Thioclava sp. GXIMD2076: one gene and its partner. The protein of the gene in region 2 interacts with the protein of the main gene of each other region in a pairwise test. Links are inferred from orthologs where the notes say so. Each region holds a gene or a part of one and is shown on either strand. Other genes may lie near its edges.

Region 1 (4,157 bases), 530 kb from region 2 along the record:
GGCGGCAAAGAGGATACGGGGCATGGGGAATTCCTATCGGGTTCGGGGGCGGTGGATATGGGCGCTTTGCACGAGGCCGAAGGCCGCAAGCAAGATCATCATCGCGGTTCCGCCATAGGATACAAGGGGGAGGGGCACACCCACCACCGGCATCAGCCCCATCACCATCGCCATGTTGATCGCGAAGAACAGGAAGAATGTCCCCGCGATCCCCAATGTCAGCAGTGAGGAGAAGCGGTCCTTGTTATGGAGGGCGGAATGGATGCAGAACCCGATAATCCCGCCATAGAGACAGAGCAGAGAGAAGGCCCCGACAAAGCCGAATTCCTCGGCCAGTGTGGTGAAGATGAAGTCGGTATGTTTCTCGGGCAGGAAGTTCAGCCGCGATTGGGTGCCCTGCATATAGCCGCGCCCATGCAGCCCGCCCGAGCCAAGCGCGATCTGCGCCTGCATGATGTTATAGCCTGCGCCCAGCGGGTCCGCGCCCGGATCGAGGAAGGTATCGATCCGTTTGAACTGGTAGTCATGCAAGAGCTGCCAGTCGGTGCCGCGGCTTTCCATCACGGTAAAGACCAGAGCGCAGACGATGGCGATGACGGTCCCGAAATACCAGAGGCTGACACCGGCGCAGAACATCAGCAGCCCCCCGCCTGCCACGAGGAGGACCGCCGTGCCCAGATCGGGCTGGGTCAGCACAAGGAAGGTCGGGATTAAAATCAGCACCACAGGGATCAGCACCCAGAGGGGACGCGAGACCTTTTTCACATCGAGCCAGTCGTAATAGGCGGCCAGCAGCATCACCAAGGCGATTTTCATCAGCTCGGAGGGCTGGATGCGCAACGGTCCGACCTCCAGCCAGCGCTGCGCGCCCATGCCGATCGCCCCGAACAGCTCCACCGCCAGCAGCAGAAGCAGCGCGATGATATAGATAACCGCCGAGACGTTGCGCCAGAACCATATCGGCGTGAAGCCTACGATGAACATCGCTGCGATCCCGATGCCGAAGCGTTCCATCTGCGGTTGGGCCCATGTCTTGATGTCACCGCCTGCCACCGAGTAGAGCATCAAAAAGCCTACCGAGGCCACGGCCGAGAGCAGGATCACCAGCGGCCAGTTGATATAGAGGATCTTGCGCAGCCCTGTGGGGACGGTCTTGAGATTGGATTCGAGATAGCTCATGTCAGGCCCCTTTACGCTCTGCTGGTGCCCGAGGGCTTGGCCAGATCGGGATCGACGAGGTTGAGCTTCGAGAAGCGCTCCTCTATCTCGCCGCGCTGGCTACGCGGATAGGCATCAAGCGGCGGCAGGCCGTCGGCCAGTGCAAACAGCATCACATCGCGCGCGATCGGCGCCGCGGCGGTGGCCCCGCCCGAGCCGTGTTCGACAACCACCGAAATGGCATAGCGCGGGTTATCCACCGGCGCGTAGCACACGAACAGACCGTGGTCACGGCGGCGCCACGGGAGTTGGTCGTTGCGGATCACCCCGCGGGCGCGCTCGGCGGCCGTGATGTTACGCACCTGTGCCGAGCCCGTCTTCCCCGCCATGCGCCATTCGGATTTCACGACCTTCGATTTGCCCGCCGTCGCATGTGTGCCGTTCACCACCATATCCATGCCGCGGCGCACGTTGTTGAGCATCGCTTCGGGCAGGTCCATATGGGGCATCTCGGGGCGGGGCACCTCGATCCCGTTTTTCGATTTGACGAGATGCGGCACGATCTCCTTGCCGGAGGCGATCCGCGCCGTCATGATCGCCAGCTGCATCGGCGAGACCAGCACATAGCCCTGACCGATGGACGCGTTGACCGAATCGCCCACCTGCCAGTCCTTGCCGAACCGCTCGCGTTTCCATGCCCGAGTGGGCGCGATACCGTCCTGCACCGCAGACATCGGCAGATCGGGTTTGTGTCCGAAACCCAGACGTTCGGCCATGGCCGACATCCGGTCGATGCCGCAGCGCTGCGCCATCTCGTAATAGTAGCAGTCGCAGGACTGCTCGAGGCTCTGGGACATGTTGAGCCAGCCATGCCCCGAGCCTTTCCAGCAGTGGAAGCGGCGGCCCGCGATCTCGGTATAGCCGCGGCAATAGACCTTTTCGTCGGGGGTCACGAGGCCGGCCTCGAGCGCCGCCAGTGCCGCGACCGGTTTATAGGTCGAACCTGGCGGGTAAAGGCCCTGCACGGTCTTGTCGGCCAGCGGACGGTGGTCATCCTCGGTCAGGGTCTTGTAATCGGCCACCGAGATGCCGCGCACGAAGAGATTGGCGTCAAAGGACGGCGCCGAGGCACAGGCCAGCACATCGCCATTCGTGATATCGAGCACCACGCAGGCCGCCGATTCATCGCCCATCCGCTGCAGTGCGAAATTCTGGAGTTTGTAATCGAGTGTCAGTTGCAGGTTCTCGCCGGGCGTCCCCTCGCGGCGGCCCAGTTCGCGCATCTCGCGACCCGTGCTATTGACCTCGACCTCGCGCTGGCCCGCCTCACCGCGAAGCTCCTCCTCGAATTTCGCCTCCACACCGATCTTGCCCAGCTGCACACCGGGGAGCATCAGAACGGGGCTCGGATCGGGAATTTTCGAGAGATCGTAGCTGGAAACGGGGCCGACATAGCCCAGAACATGGGCGAAATCATCATGGCGGGGATAGATGCGCGAGAGGCCCACCTCGGGGGTGACGCCCGACAGCGAGGGCGCATTGACCGCCACGCGCGAGAATTCCTCCCAGCTGACACGGTCGGCCACGGTCACCGGCACGGTGCGGGCACGCTTGCGCAATTCGTCGCGGATATCGGCGACCTGCTCATCGGTCATCGGGATCAGTGCGCGCAGATCGGTCATGACACGGTCCAGATCGTCCACATCCTCACGGGTAATGGAAATGCGGTAGAGCTGTTCATTCCCCGCAATCAGCACCCCGTTGCGCTCGTAGATCAGCCCGCGCGTCGGCGGGATCAGCCGGAACTTGACCGAGTTGCCCTCGGCCATCGTCCGGTATTGCTCGGAATCCTCGAGCTGCATCTTGCGCATACGCTCGCCCAGAATGCCCATGACCCCCAACTGGATACCGCCCAGCATGAGCGCGCGTCGCGTAATGCGGCTTTTGCTCTCGCGGATCGTTTTCTCGGTCTGTTTCATGGGCGGTCCTTCCTTCGGAAAGGGGCTGAACTTCGGCGGGGCCGCGGGCAGTGGCTGCCTGCGGGAGTTTTTTGGTCAGACGCGATGTCCCAGATCGTCCACCTCGCCCGGCACGGCGCGTTTGACCCCGAAGGCCAGCCGCGACAGCGCCACGACGAAGGGATAGGCGATCAGCGTGGTCAGCGCCTGCAGCAGCACGCGGCCCAAGGGGGGCTGGTCTACCATCATCAGGGTCATCACGATCCGTTCCAGGAAGACCATCATCACCAGAAGGGCGGCGATCATGGCCAGTTCCATGGCAAAGGGCATCTCGCGTAGGCGGGTCTCGCGGCGGCGCAACCATTCAGTGGCCATCAGCACGATCAGCGTCCACAGCCCCGGTGCGCGCCAGAAGACCAGATCCTGCACGAAAAACACTGCGATGATCAGGATGGCAGGCACATAATCGGGTTTGCGCTGCACCCATGCAAGGGCGAAGGCAAGGCACAGATCCGGCCCCGGTATCCCGTGATAGGTGGGCGAGATCGGTAGCAGGCGGATGAAGATGATGACCGAGATGATCACCACAAACAGCAGCCTGTGCGCCCAGATGCGGGAGGTGAGCGGGTCAACCATTGCTTTGCCCGGTGGATGTCTTGGGGGCGGGGGGCAGGGCCTGCTGCTCGCGGTCGATTTTGCCGACGGGCGGCGGGATGAGGGCGCCCACGCCCTTCAACTGCTCGGCCGGATAGGAGCGCAAGACCTTGAGGAATTCGAGCTGCTCGTAATCGGCGGCAAGCCGGACCCTCAGGCGGCCGTTGCGCTCGACCACCTGACCCACCAGCAGACCCGCCGGAAATACCCCGCCATCGCCCGAGCTGATGATGCGGTCGCCCGCACGGATCCGGTCGGGATGTTCGATGAAATCGAGCGCGGGGAAGGGGGAGTTGTCGCCCGACATGATCGCGCGCTGGCCGGAGGGCTGCAGCGTGACCGGAATGCGCGAGGAAGAATCGGTCAGCAGAACCACCCGCGAGGTGG
Region 2 (3,841 bases):
GGCGGGCGGCATCTCGCTTTACAAAAATCCCGTGCAGGGGGCGGATTTCTCGGTGCTGAAATCGGCTGATTTCCCTTCGGTGCTGATCGAGCTGGGCTTCCTCGATGCAACCGCCGACCGCAAGAAACTGCTCGATGACACATGGCGCAAACATATGGCGCAGGTGATCACGCAGGCGGTGCAGACATGGGCGCAATCGGATGCCGCAGAGGCGAGACTTTTGCGCAAATAGCCCTAAAACCCTGACAGCGGGCCGCTCACATGAGCGAGATGTGAGCGCGATCCCGCCTTGATGTGGTATAACTTGTTTTGACGCCCCGAGCCGTGGCGGCTATAGGCAGGCACAATTGCGGGTAATTCCCGAAAAACGGGCATCCCCCGGTAAGGAGCGAACCTTGATCCGATTTATCCTGTCCTTCTTCGGCAGCATCTTTTCGTGGATAGTCACGGCACTGTTCTTTGCTGCGCTGACCATCGGGGCCGTCTTCTGGATGTATTCGCGCGATCTGCCAAGCCACGAGCAGCTGGCGCAGTATCAACCCAAGACCATCTCGCGGATTTATAACAGCGAAGGCCGGTTGATCGACGAATTCGCCACCGAGCGGCGGATCTTCGTGCCGATCGACGAGATCCCGAAGGTCGTGCAGGATGCGTTCGTCTCCGCCGAGGACAAGAATTTCTGGTATCATGCGGGCTATGATCCGGTCGGGATCGCGCAGGCGGTCTTCGAGGCTGTGAAGACTGGCGGACATGATATCCGCGGGGCCTCCACTATCACGCAGCAGGTGATGAAGAACTTCCTGCTCTCCTCGGACCGCTCGGTCGAGCGCAAGATCAAGGAACTCATTCTGGCCGCGCGGGTGTCAAAGGCGATCCCCAAGAAGCGGATCCTCGAACTCTATCTCAACGAGATCTTCCTCGGCCAGAACTCCTATGGTGTGGCCGCCGCCTCGCTGACCTATTTCAACAAGCCGCTCTCGGAGCTGAAGCCCTATGAGGCCGCCACTCTGGCCTCGATGCCGAAAGCGCCCTCGAACTACAATCCGGTGCGCAATATGCAGCGCCTGAAAGACCGCCGGAACTATGTGCTCCACGAGATGTGGCAGAACGGCTATATCTCGGAAGAGACCTACAAGACCGAGCGAGAACTGCCGGTGAAATCGGTTCAGAACGGCGATTACGCGCCCTTCCGTGACCAGCTGCCGCCGCGCGATTATTTCACCGACGAGATCCGCCGCCAGCTGTCGCGCAGTTTCGGTCAGGACGAGTTCTTCTCGGGCGGTCTGACCGTGCGTGCCACCGTCGACCCCGATATGCAGGCACAGGCGGCGCGCGCGCTGCAGCACGCGCTGGAGGAATACGATCGTGGCCGCGGTGTCTGGCGCGGCACGGGCGTGACCATTCCCAAGGACAAGCTGGGCACCGAGGTCGACTGGCGGGCCGCACTTGCCGATGTGCATAGCGACAAGGTGCCGCGCGATGTCGAGGGCTGGATGCCTGCTGTCGTGCTCGAGCTGACCTCCGAGGATGCGCGGATCGGTATCGAGGGCATCAAGGAAGAGGGCAAGGGCAACTGGATCCCTGCCAAGGACGTTCAATGGGCCCGCAAGCTGAACAAGGATGGCAAGCTCGAGCGCAAGGCGCGCGTGGCCTCCGATCTGCTGGAGGTGGGTGATGTGGTGATGGTCCGCGCCATGACCTCCGATAGCGATGGCAGCTTCATCCGCTGGACCCTGCGGCAGGTGCCGCAGGTCGAGGGCGCCTTCATGGCGATGGATGTGCATACCGGGCGCGTGCTGGCCATGCAGGGTGGCTTCTCCTACCAGTCCTCGGTCTTCAACCGCACGACGCAGGCCGAGCGCCAGCCGGGCTCCAATTTCAAGCCGATCGTCTATGCGGCCGCACTGGATTCGGGCTTCTCGCCCGAGACGGTGGTGGTCGACGCACCGATCGAGGTGAACACGCCGCAAGGTATGTGGCGCCCGAAAAACGCCTCGAACCGCTATTTCGGCCCGACACCGATGCGCACCGGTCTGGAACAGTCGCGTAACCTGATGACGGTGCGGATCGCGCAGGAGATCGGCATGGATACCATTGCCGATCTTGCCGAGAAGCTGGGTGTCTACCATCCGATGAAACGGTTCCTCGCCAATGCGCTCGGGGCGCAGGAGGTCACGCAGTTCAACCTGATTTCGGCCTATGCGATGTTTGCCAATGGCGGCAAGCGGGTGGAGCCGACGTTGGTGGACCGTGTGCAGGACCGGTTCGGGCGCACGATCTACCGTCATGACCAGCGCGTCTGTGACGATTGCTCGGCCCAGACGCTGCCCGAAGGCGAGGGCCCGCGCATCGAATCCAATGCCGAGCAGGTCATCGACCCGATCACCGCCTACCAGATGATCTCGCTGATGAAGGGCGTGGTCCAGCGTGGCTCGGGCCGTGGCGTGAACCTGAACGTGCCGGTGGCGGGTAAAACGGGGACCACCAACGACTCCAAGGATGTGTGGTTCACGGGTTTCACCTCCAATATCGTGGCCTCGTGCTATATCGGCTATGACAATCCGCGCTCGCTCGGGGCACATGCCTTTGGCGGCACGCTCTGTGTGCCGGTCTTCAACGAGTTCATGAAGGAAGCGGTGAAGAAATACGGTGGCACCGAGTTCACCGTGCCGCCGGGAGGCCACTGGCAGAACTTCAACCGCTTCACCGGCGAGATGGTCTCGGCGGATGCGACGGGCGACTATGTGCAGGCCGAATATATCCGCGATGGCCAATCGACGGCCGGTATGGGGCTGGTGGTCGATGGGGGCTTCGGTATGGGCTCGAACCTGCCGCTCTTTGCGCCCGGTCAGACGGATGAGGGCGGCAGCACATCGGTCACGACCTCCTCGGGCAAAACCGCCATCATTCCCAAACAGCGGGCCAATTTCGGCACGATCAGTGCCGGCGGGCTTTACTAACACGCGCAGGACCGGATTTTCGGCCCCTTCGGCAACTTGTCGAGGGGGCCGTCTTTCTGTATGACCGGCCAGAACAGGAAAAGGACGTTGCGACATGCGCGCTGAGACGCAGAACATCGTTGAACAGATCAAGAAATCGCTCGAGCTTCTGGGCCAGCGGATGGACCTCGAGACGGCGCCGCACCGGATCGAGGAATTCAACGCCATGATCGAGGACCCGACGCTGTGGGATGATCAGGCGCGCGCGCAGAAGCTGATGCGTGACCGTCAGGCGCTGCTGGACAAATACGAGACCTATCAGCGCATCAAGCAGGAGCTCGAGGACAATATCGAGCTGATCGAGCTGGGCGAGATGGAAGATGACGCTGATGTCATCACCGAGGCGGAGACTGCGCTGAAGGCCCTCAAAGAAGACGCTGCCGCCAAGGAGCTGGAAGCGCTTCTCAATGGCGAAGCCGATAGCAACGATACCTATCTCGAGGTCCATTCGGGCGCGGGCGGGACCGAGAGCTGTGACTGGGCCTCGATCCTTGCGCGGATGTATGTCCGCTGGGCCGAGAAAAAGGGCTACGAGGTCGAGCTGGAATCCGAGACCGCGGGCGAGGAGGCGGGCATCAAATCCGCCACCTACAAGATCACCGGTCCCAATGCCTATGGCTGGCTGAAATCGGAATCCGGCGTGCACCGGTTGGTCCGCATCTCGCCTTACGACTCGGCAGCGCGTCGCCATACCTCGTTCAGCTCGGTCTGGGTCTATCCGGTGGTCGATGACAATATCGAGATCGAGATCAATCCTTCTGATATCCGTATCGATACCTATCGGTCATCGGGGGCGGGCGGCCAGCACGTCAACACCACCGACTCCGCCGTGCGGATCACCC

Evidence for each region. Proteins that work in one complex are often made in the same cells at the same time.
Region 1: the proteins of WDB91_RS09560 (region 2) and mrdA interact in binary tests that used the Escherichia coli proteins (3 or more experiments, as listed by UniProt). The link is inferred for Thioclava sp. GXIMD2076 from one-to-one orthologs.

Annotation. Positions count from the first base shown.
Region 1 is NZ_CP149932.1:1,405,006-1,409,162, forward strand. The notes cover bases 665-3,593. They hold mrdA (penicillin-binding protein 2), read right to left. Parts: upstream 3,138-3,593; coding sequence 1,191-3,137; downstream 665-1,190. Other genes in these bases: rodA (rod shape-determining protein RodA), read right to left, coding at 665-1,179; WDB91_RS07020 (rod shape-determining protein MreD), read right to left, coding at 3,213-3,593. Also shown: WDB91_RS07005 (glyoxylate/hydroxypyruvate reductase A), read right to left, coding at 1-24; more of rodA, read right to left, coding at 34-664; more of WDB91_RS07020, read right to left, coding at 3,594-3,752; rod shape-determining protein MreC, read right to left, coding at 3,745-4,157. UniProt on the Escherichia coli protein: Catalyzes cross-linking of the peptidoglycan cell wall. Responsible for the determination of the rod shape of the cell. Is probably required for lateral peptidoglycan synthesis and maintenance of the correct diameter during lateral and centripetal growth.
Region 2 is NZ_CP149932.1:1,935,313-1,939,153, forward strand. Bases 1-3,177 are described here. They hold WDB91_RS09560 (PBP1A family penicillin-binding protein), read left to right. Parts: upstream 1-395; coding sequence 396-2,960; downstream 2,961-3,177. Other genes in these bases: WDB91_RS09555 (N-acetylmuramoyl-L-alanine amidase), read left to right, coding at 1-232; prfB (peptide chain release factor 2), read left to right, coding at 3,055-3,177. Also shown: more of prfB, read left to right, coding at 3,178-3,841. UniProt on the Escherichia coli protein: Cell wall formation. Synthesis of cross-linked peptidoglycan from the lipid intermediates.